DNA from 2 places in the Delftia sp. SD018 genome. Region 1 is predicted to be linked to the other one. Evidence: riboswitches for the same ligand, from Rfam matches in the RefSeq annotation. Region 1 holds a riboswitch; the other holds the start of a gene.
The links. Region 1 has a riboswitch for glycine ahead of INR38_RS25895 (D-amino acid dehydrogenase). Riboswitches for the same ligand answer to the same signal wherever they lie in the genome.
Positions count from the first base shown of each region.

Region 1 (6,010 bases):
CTCCTTCGGTTTCGGCAAGTTCATCCCCGGTTTCGACTTCCTGCAGGGCCTGGCCCAGAGCGCGGGATCGGCCACGGCCCGGCCCCTGGGGCGCCTGCCCGAATGGGTGGCGCCCACGGTGAGCATCGAGGAGGTGGACAAGCGCATCACCGAACTCAAGGCCGTGCAGTTCTGGCTGGACCAAAATGGCAAGGCGCTGGCCGCCACCATCCAGGCTCTGGAAGTGCAGCGCATGACGCTGTCCACCCTGCAGGGCATGAACGTCAGCATGGGTGAACTGGCGCAGGCCTTCCAGTTCCCCGCCGCTGCAGCCGCCACCGCTGCTGCAGCCACTGCGGGCAAGGGCGCCGCCAGCGCGGGGCAGTCCGACCACTCGGACTGGCCCATGTCCTCCGCCGGCAAGGCCGGCAAGCAGGAAAAGCCGCAGGCCGCGCCCGCGCAGCCCCCTGCCGAGCCGCCTGCAGCTGCTGCGGCCGCTGCATCCACGGATGCCGGCAGCAAGGCCTCAGGCCCTGAGGCTTCTGCGCCCAAGGACGAGACTGCCCAGGCCGCCGCCATGGGCCAGGCCATGCAATGGTGGGGCGCACTGACCCAGCAATTCCAGCAGATCGCCGCCAAGGCCATGGCCGAGCCCATGGCCCCCGAGGCCGTGGCTGCCGCACAGCGCGCCACCGGCATGGCCGGCGACATCGCCAAGGCCGCCATGGACCGCATGACGGCCCAGGCTGGCGCCTTCGCCGCGCAGGCAGGCAAGGCGGCTGCACCGGCGGCCAAGGCCCCGGCCGGAGCTGCCAAGGCGGCTGCGAAAGCCCCACCGAAAGCTCCGGCCAAAGCGCCAGCCAAGGCGGCGGCCAGGAAGACGGCGGCAAAGACCACCGCAAAGACAACAGCCAAGGCACCGGCCGCAGGCAAGGCGCCGGCCAAGAGCCGGCCACCGCGCTGAGCGGGACGGCGGCACCCATGGATGGTCTAGAGCCCTCCGCAAGCCGGGCGCTGGCAGGGCTAGAAAGAAGGTTGGAATGTCGTTGTTTCCTGTAGGCCATGCCAGCCATTCCGACTGGCGCGCCGCGGCCGATGCGGTGCTGCTGCAACTGCGCTCGCAGATGGCCGATCCGGGCCACGCGCAGCGGCCCCGACTGGGCCTGGTGTACCTGTCCCACGCGCATGCCGCCCATGCAAGGCCGCTGCTGCAGCATCTGGCCAGGGCCTTGCCCCATGTGGCGGACTGGGCTGGCTGCTCGGCCGGTGGCGTGCTGGCCATGTCCCATGAATACCTGTCCGGCTCCGCGCTCGCGGTGATGCTGCTCGATGTGCCGGCCGCGCACTACCGCCTGTATTCGGGCCTGGCGCCCTTGCATGCGCCGGGCGGCGAGGCCGGGTTCACGGCCCATTCGGCCCTGGTCCATGCCGGAGGCGGCCAGCCCGAGCTGGCCGAGTTGCTGTACGAGCTGTCCGAGCGCACCGAGTCCGGCCTGCTGTTCGGCGGCGTGGGCGATGACGGGGACGATGGCGTGGAGGGCGTGCAGATCGCCTGCCGCACCGAGGACCTGCATGCGCAGCATGCGGATGCGCGCGGCATTTTCAGCGGAGGCTTCTCGGGCGTGGCCTTCGGTGCGGGCGTGCCCTGCATCACGGGCATGGCCCAGGGCTGCGTGCCGCTGGGCGAGGGCCTGGAGATCACCGAGGCGCGCGGCGCCCTGGTCACCGGGCTCAATGGCGATCCGGCCTTGCAGCGCCTGCTGCAACTGCTGGGCGTGGAGCTGGAAGGCAGCGACTGGCAGCCCGCGCTGACCACGGTGCGCAGCACGCTGGCGGCCATTGCGCCGCCGGGCCGGGGCATGGCCCACGGCGTGCTCACCGAAGAGGCCCAGGTGCTGACCCTGGTCGGGCTGGACCCGCTGCGCCAGGGCGTGGCCCTGTCATCGGCCGTGGAGGCCGGGCATTCGGTGATCTTCTGCCGCCGCCAGGCCCAGGTCGCGCGCCAGGAACTGCTGCAACTGGGCGCTGCGCTGCGCGATGCGGCGGAGCCTGAGGAGGCGGCGCCCGAAGGCGAGGCACAGCCCCGCATCCGTGGCGCCATCTACATCAGTTGCCGGGGCCGCGGCGGCGGCCTGTTCGGCGGCCCCGATGCCGAGCTGCGCACCCTGCGCCACGCACTGGGCGATGTGCCATTGATCGGCTTCGTCGCCGAAGCCGAGATCATGGACGCCCGCCTGCACCGCTTCGCCGGGGTGTTGACGGTGTTCACTGCTTAGGCGTCGTACACGCCGTACACGCCGTACACACGGTACACACCGTCCGCACCTCAGACCGCGCGCGGGCGCACCGTGCCTGCGCTGCGATCCGGGTCCATGACTGCAGCTCCCAGAAAATCGAAATCCACGGCCGGCTGCCTGCCGCTGACCAGGTCGGCCAGCGCCATGCCGGAGCCGCAGGCATGGGTCCAGCCCAGCGTGCCGTGGCCGGTGTTCAGGAACAGGTTGGCGATGGGTGAGCGTCCGATCAGCGGCACATTGCTGGGTGTGGCGGGGCGCAGGCCGCTCCAGAACTGGGCGCGCCCGGTATCGCCGGCGCCAGGGAACAGCTGCTGCACGCGCCGCACGATGGCCTCGCAGCGCACGGGGTCCAGGTTGCGGTCGTAGCCGTTGAACTCGGCCGTGCCGGCAATGCGCAGGCGGTCGCCCTGCGCGCCGGTGTAGCGCGAGAACACCAGCTTGAACTCATCGTCCGTGAGGCTGACCTGGTAGGCCTTGGCGGGGTCCAGCACCGGCAGGGTCACGGAGTAGCCCTTGGCCGGGTAGATGGGCAGGCGCAACCCCAGCGGCTGGGCCAGCAGCGGGCTGAACGAGCCCATGGCCAGCACATAGGCGTCGCCCTGGATGCGTTCGTAGCGGCCATCGGCATTGGTCACCTCCACATGGTCGATATGGCGGCTGGCGCCTGCGCCCGTGGTGCGCAGCGCCATGACGTGGTGGCCGTGGCGGAACTGCACGCCCGTGGTGGTGGCAATGCGTGCCAGCTCGCGCGTGAACAGGTTGGCGTCGCCCGATTCATCCTCGGCCGTATAGGTGGCGCCCGCTATCTGCCCGCGCACATGGGCCAGGGCCGGCTCCAGGCGCACGGCTTCGTCGGCGTCGATCAGGCGGCGGTCGCAGCCCAGGGCCTGCATCTGCTCGGTGGGCTTGAGCGCGCCCTCGAACTCGCGGGCGTTCGTGTAGAAGTGCAGGATGCCCTGCATGCGCTGCTCGTACTGGATGCCGGTGTCCGACCGCAGCTGCTGCAGGGCCTCGCGGCTGTAGGTGCCCAGGCGAACGATCTGCTGGATGTTGTGGCGCGTGCGCGCGGGCGTGCAGTTGCGCAGGAAGGACAGGCCCCAGAGCCACTGGCGCATGTCGGCGCGCAGGCGGAACAGCAGGGGGGCATCCTGACGGCCCAGCCAGCCCAGCAACTTCAGCGGTGCGCCGGGGTTGGCCCAGGGCTCGGCATGGCTGACCGAGATCTGCCCGCCGTTGGCAAAGCTGGTTTCGGCGCCGGGCGCAGCCTGGCGGTCGATGACGGTCACTTCATGACCGAGAGATTGCAGATAGTAGGCCGAGGCGGTGCCGATCAGGCCGGCTCCGAGAACGATAACGCGCATGACAATGCCCTTTCAAAGGCATGTGCCGGTCACGCGGAAGCTGGTAGCTATGGATTCAATAGCAAGCAGCCGGCGTCCGTCGTGACGCAGCTGCCGCTCCCCCTGTCCTTGGTACCTGAGAGATTCACCGCCGTCCATGGGAACGGGGCTTGCTCCTTCGGTGCGCCGCATATTGCGTGCGGCGGCTCTCCAGACGGCATGTTGTGTTTGCAGTACGGAACCTGAGCGTGTATGGGAGTTTGCGCCTTCGGTGAGGCTCGGCACCGTGGTGCCCGCCTGCTCTCCTGCAGGGGCGATTCTATGTGGCTTGCGCAGCCGGTTCCAGTCGTACTGGGGATACCACCAGTTACTACCTGTATGTGGTGTGGCTGATTCAGGGTATTCCCTAGATCGCTCAAGCGCCTCCCTCGTAGCGCTGGCACGAGCCTTCGATTTCATGTAAAAAAACTATTGAAATAGAAAAAAACATGATTTAGCCTATCGATGTGTGCAGTGGTTTGTCAGTGCATGTTCTGGTCGATTGGACCTGCATGGGTTAACCATGAGTTGTGTATATGTCTGATAGGCGACTTACCGTTGCACAGGTGCAGGTCCATGGAAACTGGCCCGGCACTGAAAAAATACAAGCACGGTGAATATGGTTTGTGGAGGGAGGAATGATTTGCGTCGCAAACCCGACTGAAGGTGTGTCCGGCTCAATGGGCAGCGGAGCAGCTCGCAAACGTTGATGGAAATCCACCTTTTTGATTGACGCGCAGGATCTGCGCGAAACATTTTGCTTCCAACCTCACCGGCTGCAAGGTGAGTTGTGAGCTCGTGATTCAAATAGAACTATTCGAGGTACGGCGATGCAAATGCGCTGGGTACAACTGATGGCTATTGCCATTGGGAAAATCATTTTCCTGTCATATCTCCTTGAGAAAACGGGGAATATCATGCATGCTCTCAATCGCCTGCCTGGTTCGGCATTTTTTCGCAAGTGGCGTGCAGCGAAGTGCCTTTTCTCTTTGCTGCTGCTTTCATGCGCGGGTATCTCATCCACGGCACTGGCGGCGACCGTCGTTTTCACGGTCACTGACAACAGCGACGCTCCCAATGCCAATGCAACGACACCAACCACCTGTGTCAGCACGCTGGGAGGCACCTTTGCTGGCGCATGTACGCTGCGAGCTGCCATTCAGGCAGCCAACTACACGCTGCAAACGCTGGATCCGAGTGCCGATGTTTCCATCGTCTTTGCGCCGACACTGTCTACGTCGGTACGAACCATACAGAGTGGGACATCCAAGGATGCGGCCGGAAACCTCCATCCGTATGTCGACAATCAGACGGTTTACGTGCGCTGTGCCAATACATTCGTCAGCGGAGCCCAGTCCGGCGCCGTGACGGGAGCCACCAATGCCTGTGGTCAAACCCAGATGATCAGCGGCGGCGATACGGGCACCACCACTGGTGCCGGTGGTGCCTGGTACTGGCTCAAAGGCACCGTGCCAGCCGGCACGGGCTCATTGACCATCGATTTCGGGGGAGTCATACAAGTCCAGAACTGGGCGGACTCCGCCTGGGAAACCTTTTATCTTGGTGGGAAGAATATCACTCTCACCAATTCGCCCAACATGACCTGTGGCGAAGCGGTATTCGTCGTTGGCTCCTCAGCAAACAATGTCATCATTGATCGCGTCGGTCTGGTGAATGTGGCGCCAACCCCTGCGGGAGAGGGGACGCCGTTCAACTGCGAGCTGTACGCGGAGATTCATCAAGGCGCACAAAACGTATTCTTTGCCAATAGCACAATCAACTCCGCGATATGGAATGGAAATTACGGCAATAACAAGGGCTCGGCCATTTCCGTTGCCGCAAGCAACGGTGCAGGCACGGTTTCCAACATCGTTGTCGATAATTTCACGGTAACGAATCTGCCCAACCCTATCGGGGGAATGCAGCTCGAGCAGTTTTTCCAGGTCATGTCGAACATGACCGTCAACGGATTGACGATCAAAAATTCGAATATCGCACTGAGCCCGACTGGTGGAAATGCGCCCAGGGCCGTGGTGTCGGTTGATGGAACGATCAGCCTGGCCAATGGAATTGGTCTGGCCGTGACGGGTAATACCTTCTCGCTGCCTATCGCCGCCTATACCGGGTCATCGCCAACGCATGTGTCGGCACCAACGGTGAATACGGCAGCCTCAGGCACGACGCAGGTAGTGACGGCGACCGATAACAACTTCACTGGCGGCGGGGACGGGGTGAATATCGGTGGTACGGGTACGGCACCAGGATTGATTGGCAACAACAAGATGACAAGCCAGTCGAGAAGTGCCATTCGTATCACTACGCGTGATTTCTTCAAGATTTCTCAGAACACGCTGT
Region 1 covers NZ_JADDRN010000038.1:4,278-10,287, reverse strand. Annotated here, with positions in the region: gene INR38_RS25905 (PhaM family polyhydroxyalkanoate granule multifunctional regulatory protein) at 1-943, shown strand, start outside; gene INR38_RS25900 (FIST N-terminal domain-containing protein) at 1,020-2,255, shown strand; gene INR38_RS25895 (D-amino acid dehydrogenase) at 2,306-3,637, opposite strand; glycine riboswitch at 3,730-3,840, opposite strand; partial or broken gene INR38_RS25890 (invasin domain 3-containing protein) at 4,486-6,010, shown strand, end outside.

Region 2 (6,010 bases), on a different contig from region 1:
TCGTTGGCAAGAATCTTCGCGTCAATCTGGGTGTGCGACTGGGGATCGTAGGCGGAGATCTCCTTCAAGTCCTGAACCAGCGCCTCTTCCAGATACTTGGAAAAGGTGCCGCTCGCCGAATTAAGAGGCGTTCCACGCAAGGAGAGGTTGTTGACCGGAGCAGCAGGATCTGTCGGCTCCACCTTCAGAACATTGGCGGATCCCGGCTTGGCCGCCTTCAATTGCTCCAGCGCTGCGTAGTCTGCCCCGTAAGGCGGAGCTTTCAGTTGGGCACATCCCGTAGCCAGAACCGTCACCGCGCAGATTGCCAAGGCGCGAACGTAAGACGCGATCATTTCTCTCTCTCCCCGAAGATTATTTGAAGGAAGCAAATGTAATGCAAAGTAACCGCTTCAATTCAAAATTTCCTAAGGAAAGGCTGCTTTCGAATGAGTCCGATGAAGGGGTAGGGCCGGACCGCGCATCGTCATGCAGTCAGCATGCTGGATCGAAGCCTTCTCAGTCCACCACCCTCAGCAACTGCTTCTGTATCTTCCCGCTGGCCGTCTTGGGCAGGGCCTCGCGGAAGTGGTAGCGGCGCGGGCGCTTGTAGGCGGCCAGGCGGTCGCCATGGACCAGGAAGGCGTCCAGCGCCTCGGCCGTGGGCGTGGCGCCAGGCTTGGCGACCACGTGGGCGGCGACGATCTGGCCCCAGCGCTCGTCGGCCTCGCCGATGACGGCGACCTCGAGCACATCGGCGTGTTCGACCAGCGCGTCTTCCACTTCGCGGGGATAGACGTTCTCGGCGCCCGAATTGATCATGTAGTCGATGCGGTCGCGGATCCAGAGATAGCCGTCGTCGTCGATGTGGCCCAGGTCGCCCGTGTGGTACCAGCCGTGCGCCAGCGCGCGGGTGTTGGCGTCAGGGCGGTTGAGGTAGCCGGCCATCATGCAGGGGCCGCGCACGAGGATTTCGCCCACCTCGCCGGGCAGGCAGGCCTCGGCCGGGTCGGTGGGGGCGTTGTCTTCGCGCAGGCGGGCCACGATGAGGTCATGGCCCATGGAGGGCAGCCCGGCCGAGCCCGCGTGCGAGAGTTGCTCGCGCGGCAGGAGGATGGACATGCAGGGCCCCATCTCGGTGGTGCCGTAGACCTGGACCAGGTCGCTGCCGACCTTGCGTGTCCATTCGCGGATCAGGTGCGGCGCCATGGAGGCGCCGCCGTACTCCACCAGCCGCAACGCGGGCGCCTGCTCGGGCGAGGCGATGGGGTCGGCCAGCAGCATGGTGACCATGGTGGGCGCCGCGAAGAAGAAGCTCACGCGCTCTTCGCGGATCAGGCGCCAGGCCTCGGTCACGTCAAAGCGGCGCAGCAGCACCTGGGTGGCACCGGCCTGCAGGCGCGGCAAAAAGCTGGTGTGCAGCTCGGCCGTGTGGTTGAGCGGCGCCATGGCCAGGCCCACGTCGTCGCGCGTGAACTGCATGGTCTGGTGCATGAGGGCGTTGTGCGCCAGCTTGCTGCGGTGCGTGTGCAGCACGCCCTTGGGCCGGCCCGTGGTGCCGCTGGTGTACATGAGGATGCAGGGGTCGCTCTCGCGCACATGGGCCTGGGGCGGCGCGCTGCTGCGGCCCCAGGCCAGGGCGGACAGGCGCTGCGTGGCCCAGACCGGCAGCGGGTCGGCCGGGGCATCGTCGGCAAAGATCCAGTGCTCGATGCCTGCGCCAGTGCCGCCGCCTTCGGCCTTGAGCAGGGCCTGGGCGCGTGCGGCCACCTCGCCGCCCTCGTGCTCGAACACCAGGGCGCGCGCAGCGCCGTCCTTGAGGATGAAGGCCAGCTCCTGCGCCGCCAGCCGGTAGTTGATGGGATTGAAGATGGCGCCCAGGCGCGCGGCCGCCAGCATGGTGAAGACAAAGGCTGGCGTGTTGTAGAGAAAGGCCGCGACCACGTCGCCATGGCCTATGCCCAGCTCGGCCAGGCCGTGGGCGTGGCGGTTGACTTCGGCATCGAGCTGGGCGTAGGTCCAGGCGCGGCGCTCGCCGCCCTCCCAAGCGACCAGGGCTTCCTTGTTCGGCAGGTAACGTGCCGGCCAGGCCAATGTGTCTCCCAGCGTCTGCTGCATGTGCGCTTCTTCCTTCTCGCTCACGAGATTTCATATATCGATGCATCTCAATGTAGGAGATTTTTTAGACAGTTATGCAATTTGCAAATGCATTCATGCAGGCAAGCGCATGGAGCTGGGGCCGGCCCGCGGAAATCCCGAAGCCGCGCGGACGCTGGCCGCAGCTAGAATGCGCCGGTCAGGAGAGAGTGCCCGCCCGGCCGCAATGGTCACAGGCAGCGGCACCGCCGAAGGCGCAGGGTTCGTCCCGAACGCTCAGGCAAAAGGACTGGCACCGCCTGCCGCCACGGCCGCAGGCGTTCCTAGCTGGAGAGAGATGCAGGGCACGGCGGTGTGTCCCATCCACCGAAGGAGCAAGCCCCACGCCTGGAAGGTGCGGGTGAATCTCTCAGGTAAAGCGGACAGCAGGGCAGGACATCCCGGGATTCCGGGATGGCGTTGTGCCTTGCCCCTTGCCGAAAAGAGAGTCCATCCTTGACCGCTGCCTCCACCACCGATCTGCTCAAGACCCCGCTGTTCGACCTGCACCAGGAACTGGGCGCGCGCATGGTGCCGTTTGCCGGCTACTCCATGCCCGTGCAATACCCGCAGGGGCTGATGGCCGAGCACCTGCACACGCGTGAGGCGGCAGGCCTGTTCGATGTCTCGCACATGGGCCAGATCAGCCTGCGCGGCCCGGATGCCGGCGCGGCGCTGGAATCGCTGCTGCCCATGGACGTGCTGGGCCTGGGCGAACACCGCCAGCGCTACGGCCTGCTGCTCAACGACGCGGGCGGCATTCTGGACGACCTGATGTTTGTGCGCCGCGAGGACGACCTGTTCCTGATCGTCAACGGCGCCTGCAAGCATGAAGACCTGGCGCACATAGAGGCCCGCATCGGCCAGCGCTGTGAAATCGAGCCCCAGTTCGACCGGGGCCTGCTGGCGCTGCAGGGCCCGCAGGCAGCAGCCGCCATGGAGCGCCTGCTGCCCGACACGGCCGGACTGGTGTTCATGACGGGCGGCCACTTCGACTGGGAAGGCGCCGAGCTGTACATCACGCGCAGCGGCTATACCGGCGAGGATGGCTTCGAGATCTCCTTGCCCGCCAGCCACGCCGAGGCCTTTGCCCGTGCCCTGCTGGCCCAGCCCGAAGTCAGGCCCGTGGGCCTGGGCGCGCGCAATTCGCTGCGCCTGGAAGCCGGCCTGTGCCTGTACGGCAACGATCTGGACACGACCACCACCCCGGCCGAGGCCGCCCTGAACTGGGCCGTGCAGAAGGTCCGCCGCATTGGTGGCGAGCGCGAAGGCGGCTTTCCCGGCGCGGCCACCGTGCTGGCCCAGCTGCAGTCGCCCGAGCTGCTAACGCGCAAGCGCGTGGGCCTGGTGGCCCTGGAGCGCGTGCCCGTGCGCGAAGGCACGGAGCTGCTGGATGCCAGCGGCCGCAAGGTCGGCCAGGTCACCAGCGGCCTGCTGTCGCCCACGCTGAACCAGCCCGTGGCACTGGGCTATGTGGAGCCGGGCAGCGCCGCCATCGGCACCACGCTGCAGGCCATGGTGCGCGGCAAGGCCGTGCCCATGCAGGTGCAGGCCACGCCCTTCGTGGCGCCCCGCTATCACCGCGGTTGAGGACAGCCTGCGCGCTTGGCGTGGACCGAGTTCGGCGAATTCGTTTTTCCCGCCATCGCATGCCGCTACAGTGCGCACTGACCTTTCTCAAACCGCCTTTCACAGGTTTCTTTTCAGTTTCTATCGGAGCAAGCCATGAGCATCCAGTATTCCAAGGACCACGAATGGATCAACGCCGCCAACCCTGACGCGGCCATCGTCGGCATCACCCTCCACGCGCAGGATGCGCTGGGCGACGTGGTGTTCGTCGATCTGCCCGCCGTGGGCACCAGCTTCAACCAGGGCGATGTGGCCGGCGTGGTCGAGTCCGTCAAGGCCGCCGCCGATGTCTACATGCCCGTCAGCGGCGAGATCGTCGAAGTCAACGAAGCCCTGCGCGACGACCCCTCCCTGGCCAACAGCGACCCGCTGGGCGAAGGCTGGTTCTTCAAGGTCAAGCTCAGCGACGCAGGCCAGCTGGCCGCGCTGCTCGACGAAGCCGCCTACACGGCCTTCGCACAGAGCAACTGACGCCACTTTCCGGCCAGGACGGGCGCCAGGGCCCGCCCTGGCGCTTTTCAGCTTTTGAGACAGGTCCCTCCATGCTGATGTCCTCCACCCAGCCCCTTGCCGTCCTCGAGAACGCCACCGAATTCGTGGCCCGCCATATCGGCATCGCGCCCGAAGACGAGGCCCACATGCTCAGCGCCATTGGCGCGGCATCGCGCGATGCGCTGATCGACGCCATCGTCCCGCCCTCCATCCGGCGCCACCAGCCCATGGCGCTGCCGCCAGCGGCCACCGAGGCACAGGCGCTGGCCGAGCTCAAGGCGCTGGCAGGCCGCAACCAGCTGCTCAAAAGCTTCATCGGCCAGGGCTACTACGGCACGCACACGCCCGGCGTCATCCTGCGCAACATTCTGGAGAACCCCGCCTGGTACACGGCCTACACGCCCTACCAGGCCGAGATCTCGCAAGGCCGCATGGAGGCCCTGGTCAACTTCCAGACCATGGTCTGCGACCTGACGGCCATGCCGATTGCCAACGCCTCCATGCTGGACGAGGCCACGGCGGCCGCCGAGGCCATGACGCTGGCCAAGCGCTCCGTCAAAAGCAAGAGCAACCGTTTCGTGGTGGCGGGCGATGCCCACCCGCAGACCATCGAGGTCATCCAGACGCGCGCCGCGCCGCTGGGCATCGAAGTGCTGCTGGCCAACTCGCTGGAGGAATGGAACCAGCTGATGGAGGGCGACTACTTCGCCGTGCTGGCCCAGTACCCCGCCACCAGCGGCCGCATCGACGATCTGCGCGCCGACGTGGACAAGGCCCACGGCAAGCAGGCCGCCTTCATCGTGGCCACCGACCTGCTGGCGCTGACCCTGATCACGCCGCCCGGCGAATGGGGTGCCGACATCGTGGTGGGCACCACCCAGCGCTTTGGCATGCCCATGGGCGCGGGCGGCCCGCACGCCGCCTTCATGGCCTGCCGCGACGAGTTCAAGCGCTCCCTGCCCGGCCGCCTGGTCGGCGTGAGCGTGGACGTGCATGGCAAGCCCGCCTACCGCCTGGCACTGCAGACGCGCGAGCAGCACATCCGCCGCGAGAAGGCCACCTCCAACATCTGCACGGCCCAGGTGCTGCCCGCCGTGGTGGCCAGCATGTACGCCGTCTACCACGGCCCCGAGGGCCTGGAGCGCATCGCCCGCCGCGTGGCCTCGTACACGGCCATCCTGGCGCGCGGCCTGGCCGAGCTGGGCGCGCCGCTGCGCGAGGTGCCCAGCTTCGACACGCTGAGCCTGCACACGGGTGCGGCCACCCAGGCCATCGTGGAGCGTGCCGTGTCCCTGGGCGCCAACCTGCGTGTGTATTTCAAGGAATACCTGTGCATCTCGCTGGACGAGACCACCACGCGCGCCGACGTCGAGCTGCTGTGGAAGATCTTCGCCCGGGACGGCCAGACCCTGCCCAGCTTCGCCGCCTTCGAAAAGGGCGTGGAGCCGCTGATCCCTGACAGCCTGCGCCGCAGCAGCGACTTCCTCACGCACCCGGTGTTCAACACCCACCGCTCCGAGACCGCCATGCTGCGCTACATCCGCCAGCTGTCGGACAAGGACCTGGCGCTGGACCGCAGCATGATCCCGCTGGGCTCCTGCACCATGAAGCTCAACGCCACCAGCGAGATGATTCCCATCACCTGGCCCGAGTTCGCCCAGGTGCACCCCTTTGCCCCGGCCGACCAGCAGCAGGGCTATGCGGAACTGGACAAGCAGCTGCGCGACTGGCTGTGCCAGGCCACGGGCTACGCCGGCATCAGCCTGCAGCCCAA
Region 2 covers NZ_JADDRN010000043.1:5,092-11,101, forward strand. Annotated here, with positions in the region: gene INR38_RS26715 (hypothetical protein) at 1-335, opposite strand, end outside; gene INR38_RS26720 (fatty acid--CoA ligase) at 499-2,097, opposite strand; glycine riboswitch at 2,267-2,378, shown strand; glycine riboswitch at 2,394-2,512, shown strand; gene gcvT (glycine cleavage system aminomethyltransferase GcvT) at 2,530-3,705, shown strand; gene gcvH (glycine cleavage system protein GcvH) at 3,841-4,215, shown strand; gene gcvP (aminomethyl-transferring glycine dehydrogenase) at 4,287-6,010, shown strand, end outside.
Region 2: another riboswitch for glycine. It lies ahead of gcvT (glycine cleavage system aminomethyltransferase GcvT); the one in region 1 lies ahead of INR38_RS25895 (D-amino acid dehydrogenase).